3 regions of the Atlantibacter sp. genome follow, and region 1 is predicted to be linked to each of the others. Evidence: predicted binding sites of a transcription regulator. Region 1 holds the regulator's gene; each other region holds the start of a gene.

Region 1 (4,214 bases):
GAGCTGATCAACAAAGGCCTGGCCTATGTTGACGAACTTTCGCCGGAGCAAATTCGCGAATACCGTGGCACCCTGACTCAACCGGGTAAAAACAGCCCATACCGCGATCGCAGTGTAGAAGAAAACCTCGCGCTGTTCGAAAAAATGCGTACCGGCGGTTTCGAAGAAGGCAAAGCCTGCCTGCGTGCGAAAATCGACATGGCGTCGCCGTTTATCGTGATGCGCGACCCGGTGATTTACCGCATTAAATTCGCCGATCATCACCAGACCGGCAGCAAGTGGTGCATCTATCCGATGTACGACTTTACCCATTGCATCTCCGATGCGCTGGAAGGCATTACCCATTCACTCTGTACCCTGGAATTCCAGGATAACCGCCGTCTGTATGACTGGGTGCTGGATAACATCACCATTCCGGTTCATCCACGTCAGTATGAATTCTCTCGTCTGAATCTTGAGTATGCGATTATGTCAAAACGCAAACTCAACCTGCTGGTGACGGAAAAGATCGTTGAAGGCTGGGACGACCCGCGTATGCCGACCATTTCAGGTCTGCGTCGTCGCGGTTATACCGCTGCCTCTATCCGTGAGTTCTGCAAACGCATCGGCGTGACTAAGCAAGACAACACGGTAGAAATGGCTGCGCTGGAAGCCTGCATCCGTGAAGATCTCAACGAGAACGCGCCGCGTGCCATGGCGGTTATCGACCCGGTGAAACTGGTGATCGAGAACTATCCGCAGGGCCAGAGCGAAAGGGTCACGATGCCAAACCACCCGAACAAACCGGAGATGGGGAGCCGTGAAGTGCCGTTCAGCGGCGAAGTGTGGATCGACCGCGCCGACTTCCGCGAAGAGGCTAACAAGCAATACAAGCGCCTGGTGCTGGGTAAAGAAGTCCGCCTGCGTAATGCCTATGTGATTAAAGCTGAGCGTGTAGAAAAAGACGCGGAAGGCAACATCACCACTATCTTCTGTAGCTACGACGCAGAAACCCTGAGCAAAGACCCGGCGGACGGCCGCAAAGTGAAAGGCGTGATCCACTGGGTGAGTGCCAGCCATGCGTTACCGATTGAAATCCGCCTGTACGATCGTCTGTTTAGCGTGGCAAATCCCGGCGCGGCAGAAGATTTCCTGTCGACTATCAATCCAGAGTCGCTGGTGATCAAGCAGGGTTTTGGCGAGCCGAGCCTCCAGGATGCGGAAATGGGCAACGCGCTGCAATTCGAGCGTGAAGGTTATTTCTGCCTCGACAGCAAATATTCCAAACCTGGACATCTGGTGTTCAACCGTACGGTAGGGTTACGCGATACCTGGGCGAAAATCGGGGAATAAGATTTCATTGCTAAAACGCCGCGTAATGCGGCGTTTTTTTGCGCGAAGCTTCTTAAATGAAAAGAGAAAGGCCCGGAGAACGTCTTAGGTTGCGATGAATGGCCTCTCGCATCAACTGAGTTTTTCAGGCAGTTGATTGATCGTCAGCAATTTGCCTCTTTTAACATCAATATGATTTTTAGCGCGCATCGCGGACAAAACTTTCATGACGATGCTGCGGGATAAATTGGTTCGTTTGACGATGAAATCCGCAACATTGATTTTTGACCGCATAAACTCATCTAATTGATTAAGATGGAGGAGATTCCCCTTTATCATTTGATAACTATTTCGCCCCATCATCATCTCATCCCGATAAAGTAAGCTTTCTATATACCACGATAAAATTGCCGGTATTAAGTGCAGCGAATGATTATCGTCAAGCCGCTGCATGAAAATGTCCAGAGGCACTAATTGGAAATGGCATTGCGTATCAGCATAAATGCGCAGATAGGCCAGATTTCGGGCATTACCGGTTAGCCCATACAGCGCTGGTGCAGTTTGTTTTTCGAATAATAATCTATCGCTGCTGCGAATGATAGAAAACTGCCCACCATGAATCAGCGTAACGGTATGGGGTCTTACGGGTATTAAGGTATATCTTTCAACACGCGTAAGTTTGTTATAGTCAGTGAATAAATCCGTTAAGCGATATAATTCAGAGAGGGGTTTCTGCGGTAATGTCATTGCGATTAACCAGATTTATTTTATCGGATGCGATGTTACTCACTATTTTAAGTGATGGCATTTTTAAACCGCAACGCAACAAACAGGCCCGACGGGTAATAAGACGTCACAATATATCATAACCTACTGATTCGTATGGTTATTGATATATTCTTAAAACATCATTCATATTATTTAATTCATTACAGGATTTACTTAAAGGTTTCATTATTAAGCAAGCCATGCCTGTTATTTTTTAAATCATCAGAAATAAAAAAGCCGACATTAGTCGGCTTTTACTGGAATTCATGATTCTAGAAAAAATTACTTTTCTGCAATCTCATGCGCATTTTCGTCTTCGCGGCAATCGCCTTCTGCGCAATGGCCATACAGGTACAGGCTGTGGTTAGTTAAGCGAATACCGTGACGGGAGGCAATTTCACGCTGGCGCGCTTCGATTGAATCATCGCTAAACTCGATCACTTTACCGCAGTCCAGGCAAATGAGGTGATCGTGATGATGCTGCTGAGTCAACTCGAAAACGGATTTGCCGCCTTCAAAATTATGGCGTGTGACGATTCCGGCATCATCAAACTGGTTAAGAACGCGGTAAACGGTCGCTAACCCAATCTCTTCACCCATATCGATCAGGCGTTTGTATAAGTCTTCCGCACTGACATGGTGGTTGTCCGGCCCCTGCAACACTTCGAGGATTTTTAACCTCGGAAGCGTGACTTTCAGGCCAGCCTTTTTCAATGCGGTATTGTTGTCAGTCATGCGGAATTTGTCCTGTTACGTAACGATTCGCTCCTCAGGGAGCAAGAGATCGATGCAAGGCATTATGCGTTTCATTATAGAACTGCCATGGCTAAATGAAAACTGCAACTGCCTTGCTTAAAAATACCCAAAATCGTGGCGCTGCCTGCATTTGTTGCAAAATCACCCGATGCGTAAGGCGTGTATTGTACAGGTCTGGAGGCAAAAGTTAAAAATTTGTAGCAATTATTTTTATCGCTTTTGCCTATCAATTAAGATAAAAAGACGCTAATTGACTTAGCGCCTTTAATAATCAGGCGTTGATGATGTCCTGCAGGTGCAGCTCTTCAGAAACCTGTTTCACCCATTTTTCAACGCGTTCTGCGGTGAGTTCCGGTTGGCGATCTTCGTCGATGGCAAGACCGAGGAAGTGATCGTCATCCGCCAGGCCTTTGGAAGCTTCAAAGTGATAGCCTTCAGTCGGCCAGTGGCCAACGATAGTTGCGCCACGCGGTTCAATAATGTCACGCATGGTGCCCAGGGCATCGCAGAAGTATTCGGCATAGTCTTCCTGGTCGCCACAACCAAACAGGGCAACCAGTTTATTGTTGAAATCAATCTCTTCGAGGGTCGGGAAGAAGTCATCCCAGTCGCACTGCGCTTCGCCGTAATACCATGTAGGGATGCCCAGCAGCAAAATATCAAAACTTTCGAGGTCTTCTTTGCTGCTTTTAGCAATATCACGCACTTCAGCAACATCTTTACCAAGCTGTTTTTGAATCATTTTTGCGATATTTTCAGTGTTGCCGGTATCGCTGCCGAAGAAAATGCCTACGATTGCCATGAGTAAAATAACCTCTTGAAACTTAATGAGATGGTTGAGGCAAAAAGCCTACAGATAGGGCAATCATAGCAGAACAGACAAGCTGGCGGAAATCTCTATCACGGCCATGTGCACAGTCTGCTACATCGCGCCGTGTTTTTAGATAACTCTCAGTCCTTAAGGGCGGCGAGCTGTGACAGCAGAATATCTTCGATCAATTCGCTGCGGCTGATATTGCGGGCCTCTGCCAGCATGTTGAGCGCGTCAACCGCTTCAACGTTCAGTTTGAGCTCAACGCGCTTGAGCCCGCGCACTTTGTCGCGCTTTAACTGGTTGCGCTTGTTAATGCGCAACTGTTCATCGCGTGACAGCGGGTTAGTTTTGGGTCTGCCCGGGCGGCGTTCGTCCGAGAACAGATCTAATGTCGTACGGTCCGTTTGTTCTTTGGCCATGATGCGCGTTTTGACAGGGAAAACAGGGTGCAGGAGCGGGGCTCGGATGCAGTTAAGCGCGCCATCATACATGAGGGAATCCAGCGCGCCAACGCGTTAACGGCACTCTGAGTTATCAGCCGCTTTATTTTTAACCATTTTTTACC
Region 2 (4,214 bases), on a different contig from region 1:
CCGTACCGCGCGCAAAACCTCCGAATTTCTTAACCGCGTAGCGCAACTGGGCATGCCGATGGTGGGCGTCGATCCGGCGCTGGTGCTGTGCTATCGCGACGAATACCGCCAGGCAATCGGCGAAGAACGCGGCGATTTCAACGTGCTGCTGGTGCATGAATGGCTGCTGCGGGTGTTTGAAAATAACGTGGCGGAGCCGGTGGTCGGGGAATCCTGGTATCTGTTTGGCCACTGTACCGAAGTCACCACACTGCCCGGCGCGACCGGGCAGTGGGCAGCGCTGTTCGCCCATCTCGGCGCGAAGCTGGAAAACGTCAGCGTCGGTTGTTGCGGCATGGCGGGCACCTACGGCCACGAAATTAACAACCACGCCAACTCGCTGGGGATTTACGAGCTGTCGTGGCATCAGGCGATGCAGCGTCTGCCGCGCAATCGCTGCCTGGCGACCGGCTACTCGTGCCGCAGCCAGGTGAAGCGCATCGAAGGCAACGGCGTGCGTCACCCCTTACAGGCAATGCTGGAGATACTGGGATGATCTGGAAACGCAGCGCGACGCTGGAGGCCCTGAACACGATGGGGCACGACAATATGGTGGGGCTGTTGGATATTACCTTCAGCCATATCGGCGACGATTCGCTGGAAGCCACCATGCCGGTGGACAGCCGCACCCGCCAGCCGTTTGGGCTGCTGCATGGCGGTGCGTCAGTGGTACTGGCGGAAACCCTCGGTTCGGTGGCAGGGTATCTGTGCACCGAAGGCGAACAGCGGGTGGTGGGGCTGGAAGTCAACGCCAACCATCTGCGTTCCGCCCGGGCAGGCATCGTGCGCGGCGTTTGCCGCGCGGTACACGTTGGCCGCCGCCATCAGGTGTGGCAAATCGATATTTTCGATGAACAGAACAAACTCTGCTGTACCTCCCGTCTAACCACGTCGGTGGTGTAATACCCCTGTTCGGGTCAATAAACTGGCCCGAATAGAGACAAATCCGATCCCGCTCCGCTCGCCGGAATGCCGCGCCGTGCCTATACTTCAGTCGCAGCACGTACTGCTTATCCTGCGGAGCCGGCCATGAAATGCCTCGTTTTAAGCATGATTAAAGAACCACCGAAAGATCCCGATAAATGGTTTGATCTGGAAGGAAGACGAACCAGGGAAAACAGGAAATAGCGAACAGTAACGCCTTGTCGATTAGCCGGAGGTAATATGTCTGAGCGACCTGATTATGATCCGATTCCATCTGACAGACCGATTACAGATGACCCTGAACGTTTGCCGCCTGATGATTACGATCCTTTAGACCCGGATATTCCTGATATTGAAGATCCCGATCGGCTTCCGGAAGATGACATCGATCCCGATGTCCCGGATATAGACGATCCAGACAGGCCCGTCAGGCCATTGTAAGGTGAGAAACGCTGTTAGCGGCGAGCAGTAACGCCAGGCAGGCCGGGTAGCGAACGCTACCCGGTTGAGGCTTAATTAGTTGTGAGTTGCGAACCCATTTCTGAACTGATTAAGGTAAAAATCATACCGTTTCTGAAACCAGATTTTGCTTTCGTGCTCCATCAGGCCAGTAATATTATCCAGATTCACATCCCTGCCGCGTAATTGCATCCCGGCGAAACTAAATGCAAGAAAATCAAAGTTTTGTTCAGACATTACGCTACTTTCACTCACAAACTGCATCTATTGCACCTCTACGACAATGTTTAAAAGGTTTTACGTTGGCCGGAGATAAGTATTAGCGATATTCCAGGAAAATGTGAAAAATATTTTCATTAATAAAATCAGTCGCCTATAAATTTTATTCCTCAGAGTGAAGCGTAGCGGTAATAATTATTCTTTTATGAGTGAAAATGTACATAATTATACAGGTCTCATACTTTTGCCTGAGTGACGCACCACCGGAAAGCTGTCTCTCTGCGCCTGCTAACCTCTTACCTAATCACATAAATAGGTATTATCTATACATCTTTTTCTTCTGCCACGACATGCCCATTCTGACTAGCAAAATACCTTTGATTTCAATTAACTAAACCGCACGCTTCGCCATCTGCAACTCTTCTGTGAGGGTCTATCCTTAATAAAGACGCCCAAAAAAGCAGCATTCCACCAATACCCATGTTGCCAGAATGTTGTATTGAGAATTGTTATCACTAACATAGGGCTATCGGCCTGTGGGCTTTGAATCAATGAGGTGAATGATGGATGTGCAAACTGATAACTTCGATCCGAAAGATTTCGCCTGGCAGGGGCTGACGCTGACGCCTGCGGCGGCGGAACACGTTCGCAAGCTGACGTCGGCGCAGGAAGGCATGTCAGGCATACGCCTCGGCATCAAACAAACCGGCTGCGCGGGCTTTGGCTATGTGCTGGATACCGTGAAAGAGCCACGCCAGGACGATCTGCTGTTTGAGCAGGACGGGGCGCGGCTGTACGTGCCGCTGTCGGCAATGCCGTTTATCGATGGCACGGAAGTCGATTATGTACGTGAAGGATTAAACCAACTGTTCAAATTCAATAACCCGAAAGCCCAGAACGAATGTGGCTGTGGCGAAAGCTTTGGGGTCCAGGCGGAATAACTCTATGTCTCGTAATATTGAAGCAACTGACGATGTCAAAACCTGGACCGGGCACCTCAACTATAAAGAGGGTTTCTTCACCCGGTTACAGACCGATGAGCTGGCGAAAGGCATCAACGAAGAGGTGGTACGGGCGATTTCTGCGCGCCGTAATGAACCCGACTGGATGCTGGAATTCCGTCTCAACGCGTATCACGCGTGGCTGGAGATGGAAGAGCCGCACTGGCTCAAAGCCCATTACGATAAGCTGAACTATCAGGATTACAGCTATTACTCTGCGCCATCGTGCGGCAACTGTGATGATAGCTGTGAATCCCAGCCGGGTGCGGTGCAGCAGACCGGCAGCAACAGCTATTTAACCGATGAAGTGGAAAAAGCCTTCGAGCAGCTCGGCGTGCCGGTGCGTGAAGGCAAAGAGGTGGCGGTAGACGCCATTTTTGACTCGGTGTCGGTTGCCACGACCTATCGTGAAAAGCTGGCCGACCAGGGAATTATCTTTTGTTCCTTCGGTGAGGCAATTCATGAGTTCCCCGAGCTGGTTCGCCAGTACCTGGGCACCGTAGTGCCGTCTAACGATAATTTCTTCGCGGCGCTCAACGCGGCGGTGGCGTCTGATGGGACTTTTATCTACATCCCGAAAGGGGTGCGCTGCCCGATGGAGCTGTCGACCTATTTCCGCATCAACGCGGAAAAAACCGGCCAGTTCGAACGCACCATTCTGATTGCCGATGAAGGCAGCTACGTCAGTTATATCGAAGGCTGCTCCGCCCCGGTACGCGACAGCTACCAGCTGCATGCGGCGGTGGTGGAAGTGATTATCCATAAAGACGCTGAAGTGAAATATTCCACGGTGCAGAACTGGTTCCCTGGCGATAACAACACCGGCGGGATTTTGAACTTCGTCACCAAGCGCGCGCTGTGTGAGGGCGAGAACAGCAAGATGTCCTGGACCCAGTCCGAGACCGGCTCTGCCATTACCTGGAAGTACCCGAGCTGCATTCTGCGCGGTGATAACTCCATCGGCGAATTCTTCTCGGTGGCGCTGACCAGCGGGCATCAGCAGGCCGATACCGGCACCAAGATGATCCACATCGGTAAAAACACCAAATCGACAATTATCTCGAAAGGGATTTCAGCGGGGCACAGCCAGAACAGCTATCGCGGGCTGGTAAAAATCATGCCAACCGCCACCAACGCGCGTAACTTCACCCAGTGCGACTCGATGCTGATCGGCCCGGACTGCGGGGCGCATACTTTCCCGTACGTGGAGTGCCGCAATAACTCGGCACAGTTGGAGCATGAAGCCACCACCTCGCGCATCGGCGAAGACCAGTTGTTCTACTGCCTGCAACGCGGCATCAGCGAAGACGACGCCATTTCGATGATCGTCAACGGCTTCTGTAAGGATGTATTCTCCGAACTGCCGCTGGAGTTCGCGGTGGAAGCCCAAAAATTATTAGCCATCAGCCTTGAGCACAGCGTCGGTTAAGCCATAAGGATACGAAATGTTAAGTATTAAAGATCTCGAAGTCAGCGTTGAAGATAAGCAGATCCTGCGTGGTTTATCGCTCGAGGTGCGTCCGGGAGAGGTGCACGCCATCATGGGGCCGAACGGTTCCGGTAAAAGTACTC
Region 3 (4,214 bases), on a different contig from region 1:
GACCTGGCGCTGGCGCTGAAGAAACTCACCAGCCGCTATGACAACCTGTTCCAGTGCTCCTTCCCCTATTCTATGGGGTGGCATGGCGCACCGTTTACCGAAGACGACCCCACGCCCTGGCAGTTGCATGCCCATTTCTACCCGCCGCTGCTGCGTTCCGCCACGGTGCGTAAATTTATGGTGGGCTATGAAATGCTGGCCGAAACCCAGCGTGATTTAACCGCTGAGCAAGCTGCCGAGCGCCTGCGTGCGGTAAGCGACATTCACTTTCGCGAGTCCGGAGTTTAATAATGAGTCTGAAAGATAAAACCCAATCTCTGTTTGCTGATGCGTTCGGCTACCCTGCAACCCATACCCTTCAGGCACCGGGGCGCGTCAACCTGATCGGCGAGCACACCGACTATAACGACGGTTTTGTGCTGCCTTGCGCCATTGATTATCAAACCGTGATTAGCTGCGCGGCGCGGGATGACCGCACGGTGCGGGTGATTGCCGCCGATTATGACAACCAAATCGACGAATTTTCTCTGGATGCGCCGATCCTCAGCCATGATTCTCAACAGTGGTCGAACTATGTGCGCGGCGTGGTGAAGCACCTGCAACAGCGTGACCGCAGTTTTGGCGGGGCGGACCTGGTGGTCAGCGGCAATGTGCCGCAGGGCGCGGGTTTAAGTTCATCGGCTTCGCTGGAAGTGGCGGTGGGCACCGTGTTCCAGCAGCTTTATCACCTGCCGCTGGATGGCGCGCAAATCGCCCTTAACGGCCAGGAAGCGGAAAACCAGTTTGTTGGCTGTAACTGCGGCATCATGGATCAGCTGATTTCCGCGCTGGGTAAAAAAGATCATGCCCTGCTGATCGACTGCCGTTCTCTGGGCACCAAAGCGGTGCCGATGCCGGAAGGCGTGGCGGTGGTGATCATCAACAGTAATTTCAAACGTACTCTGGTGGGCAGCGAATACAATACCCGCCGCGAGCAGTGCGAAACCGGCGCGCGCTTCTTCACCCAAAAAGCGCTGCGCGATGTGAAGATTGAGCAATTTAACGCGGTGGCGAATGAGCTGGACCCGGTTGTTGCGAAACGTGTGCGTCACGTACTGACCGAAAACGCCCGTACTGTTGAAGCCGCAGACGCACTGGCGCGCGGCGACCTGAAACGAATGGGCGTGCTGATGGCGGAATCCCACGCCTCGATGCGTGACGATTTCGAAATCACCGTGCCGCAGATCGACACCCTGGTAGATATCGTTAAAGCGGAGATCGGCGACGAAGGCGGCGTGCGTATGACCGGCGGCGGCTTCGGCGGCTGCATCGTGGCCCTGATGCCGGAAGCGTTAGTGCCTGCGGTTAAAGAGGCGGTAGCCAATCAATACGAAGCGAAAACAGGCATCAAAGAAACCTTTTATGTGTGCAAAGCCTCAGAAGGAGCCGGACAGTGTTAAGAGAAACCACGGCGCTCGCCCCTGACGGGCTGCCTTATCGGCTTACCACCCTGCGTAACAGCGCGGGAATGGTGGTGACATTAATGGACTGGGGCGCGACGCTGCTGTCCGCGCGGGTGCCGATGAGCGACGGTACGGTGCGTGAGACCCTGCTGGGCTGCCCTTCCCCGGAAGAGTGGCAAAACCAGACCGCGTTTTTAGGTGCCAGCATTGGCCGCTACGCCAACCGTATAGCCAAATCGACCTTTACCCTGGAGGGTGAAACCGTCACGCTGACCCCAAGCCAGGGCGAGAACCAGCTGCATGGCGGGCCGGAAGGTTTTGATAAACGCCGCTGGCTGATCGAGCGCAAGAATGAATCGGAAGTGGTGTATACCCTTACCTCCCCGGATGGTGATCAGGGTTTCCCTGGCGAAGCGCGCGCCTGGGCGCACTACACCCTGACGCAGGAAAACCAACTGGTGATTGAATACCGCGCCACGGTGGATAAGCCCTGCCCGGTAAACCTGACTAATCACGCCTATTTCAACCTGGATGGCGCGCAGGGCGATGTGCGCAATCATCGCCTGCAACTGTTTGCCGACGCGTATCTGCCGGTAGACAGCATGGGCATTCCGACACGCGATCTCACCAAAGTCGCGCTGACCAGTTTTGATTTCCGCCAGCCGAAAGTTATCGCCCAGGCGTTTATGAGCGATGCCGATCAGCAGCAGGTCAAAGGCTACGATCACGCGTTTTTATTGCAGGCCAAAGGCGACCTGTCCCACCCAGCGGCGCATCTCTGGTCAAGTGATGAAAAGCTGCAAATGACGGTGTATACCACCGCCCCGGCTTTGCAGTTTTATTCCGGGAATTTCCTCGACGGCACGCCGGCGCGCGAGCAAGGGAATTATTCCGCCTGGCAAGGCCTGGCGCTGGAAAGTGAATTCCTGCCGGATAGCCCAAACCACCCGGAATGGCCGCAGCCGGACTGCGTTCTGCGCCCCGGCGAAGAGTACCGCAGCGTCACGATTTATCAGTTCAGGGCGCAATAACCGCTGAGCCCTCCAAACCCGGAGGGCTTTTTTTCGCCATATCGCTGATATTCTGTTCTTTGCGAGACAAAATCATAACCCTGACGTCACATCCGCCTTACACTCCGCCGCTATTTTCGCTATGTTAGAGAATTAGCGTTGCCGCTGTCGCAAACACGGCAATATAATGATTATCGTTATCATTTAACCCAGGAGTAAATCTATGGCTGTAACTAAGCTGGTACTGGTTCGTCACGGTGAAAGTCAGTGGAACAACGAAAACCGCTTCACCGGTTGGTACGACGTTGACCTGTCTGAAAAAGGCGTTGGCGAAGCGAAAGCGGCGGGCAAACTGCTGAAAGAAGAAGGCTTCAGCTTTGATTTTGCTTATACCTCCGTGCTGAAACGTGCCATCCATACTCTGTGGAATGTACTGGATGAGCTGGATCAGGCGTGGTTGCCGGTTGAGAAATCCTGGAAACTGAACGAGCGTCATTACGGTGCGCTGCAAGGCCTGAACAAAGCAGAAACCGCAGAAAAATACGGCGACGAGCAGGTGAAACAGTGGCGTCGCGGCTTTGCGGTAACCCCGCCGGAACTGACCCGTGACGACGAACGTTATCCAGGCCACGATCCGCGTTACGCGAAACTGACCGAGAAAGAGCTGCCGCTGACCGAAAGCCTGGCGCTGACCATCGACCGCGTCATTCCCTACTGGAACGAAACCATTTTGCCACGCCTGAAAAGCGGTGAGCGCGTGATTATCGCGGCACACGGCAACTCCCTGCGTGCGCTGGTGAAATACCTCGACAACATGGGCGAAGACGAAATTCTTGAATTGAACATCCCGACCGGCGTGCCGTTGGTGTATGAGTTCGATGAAAACTTCAAACCGATTAAACACTACTACCTGGGTAACGCTGACGAGATCGCTGCGAAAGCCGCTGCCGTTGCTAACCAGGGTAAAGCGAAGTAATCCGCTACTGAATACAAAAAAGGCGTGGTAGCAACCACGCCTTTTTTATTTCCGCGCTTCGCTTATCCGCGACGCGCTTTCACCGCTGCGGCCAGTTGGTTCAGCAGGGTTTCGGTGTCATCCCAGCCGATGCAGGCGTCGGTCACGCTCTTGCCATAAACCAGCGGCTCGCCGCTTTCCAGGCTCTGATTACCTTCTACCAGATGGCTTTCAATCATCACGCCCATAATCGCTTTTTCACCGTTAGCAATCTGATTGCAGACGTCTGTACCCACTTCCATCTGCTTGTGGAACTGCTTGCTGGAGTTGGCATGGCTGAAATCGATCATCACCTGCGGCGTTATGCCCGCTTTAGTCAGGCCGGTTTTTACCTCAGCCACATGCGCCGCGCTGTAGTTCGGCTCTTTGCCGCCGCGCAGAATGATGTGGCAGTCGCCGTTACCGCTAGTGTTCACAATTGCCGAGTGGCCCCATTTGGTCACAGACAGGAAACAGTGCGGCGCGCTGGCGGCATTGATGGCGTCGATCGCCACTTTGATGGTGCCGTCAGTGCCGTTTTTGAACCCCACCGGGCAGGAAAGACCCGACGCCAGCTCGCGGTGTACCTGAGATTCGGTGGTGCGCGCGCCAATGGCGCCCCAGCTCATCAGATCGGCAACGTATTGCGGGGTGATCATGTCGAGGAATTCGCCGGCAGCCGGTAAGCCTGAGTCGTTGATGTCCAGCAGCAGTTTACGGGCGATACGCAGGCCGTCATTGATCTGGAAAGAGTTATCCATATGCGGA

Evidence for each region. The regulator Fur, encoded in region 1, represses iron uptake genes when iron is present. The targets are predictions, from matches to a motif close to ATAATAATGAGAACNACTATCAA.
Region 2: a site for Fur is predicted at 2,141-2,163, ahead of sufA (Fe-S cluster assembly scaffold SufA). Genes of this name have one in related genera too.
Region 3: a site for Fur is predicted at 2,634-2,656, ahead of gpmA (2,3-diphosphoglycerate-dependent phosphoglycerate mutase). Genes of this name have one in related genera too.

Annotation. Positions count from the first base shown of each region.
Region 1 is NZ_DAMBQK010000020.1:53,877-58,090, reverse strand. It holds gene glnS (glutamine--tRNA ligase) at 1-1,332, shown strand, start outside; gene RT120_RS16530 (helix-turn-helix domain-containing protein) at 1,444-2,058, opposite strand; gene fur (ferric iron uptake transcriptional regulator) at 2,362-2,814, opposite strand; gene fldA (flavodoxin FldA) at 3,107-3,637, opposite strand; gene ybfE (LexA regulated protein) at 3,787-4,068, opposite strand; gene ybfF (esterase) at 4,210-4,214, opposite strand, start outside.
Region 2 is NZ_DAMBQK010000009.1:68,282-72,495, reverse strand. It holds gene RT120_RS10525 (FAD-binding and (Fe-S)-binding domain-containing protein) at 1-535, shown strand, start outside; gene menI (1,4-dihydroxy-2-naphthoyl-CoA hydrolase) at 532-942, shown strand; gene RT120_RS10515 (hypothetical protein) at 1,204-1,404, shown strand; gene RT120_RS10510 (glycogen synthesis protein GlgS) at 1,480-1,659, opposite strand; gene sufA (Fe-S cluster assembly scaffold SufA) at 2,205-2,582, shown strand; gene sufB (Fe-S cluster assembly protein SufB) at 2,587-4,071, shown strand; gene sufC (Fe-S cluster assembly ATPase SufC) at 4,088-4,214, shown strand, end outside.
Region 3 is NZ_DAMBQK010000005.1:5,404-9,617, reverse strand. It holds gene galT (galactose-1-phosphate uridylyltransferase) at 1-288, shown strand, start outside; gene galK (galactokinase) at 291-1,439, shown strand; gene galM (galactose-1-epimerase) at 1,433-2,473, shown strand; gene gpmA (2,3-diphosphoglycerate-dependent phosphoglycerate mutase) at 2,676-3,428, shown strand; gene aroG (3-deoxy-7-phosphoheptulonate synthase AroG) at 3,491-4,214, opposite strand, start outside.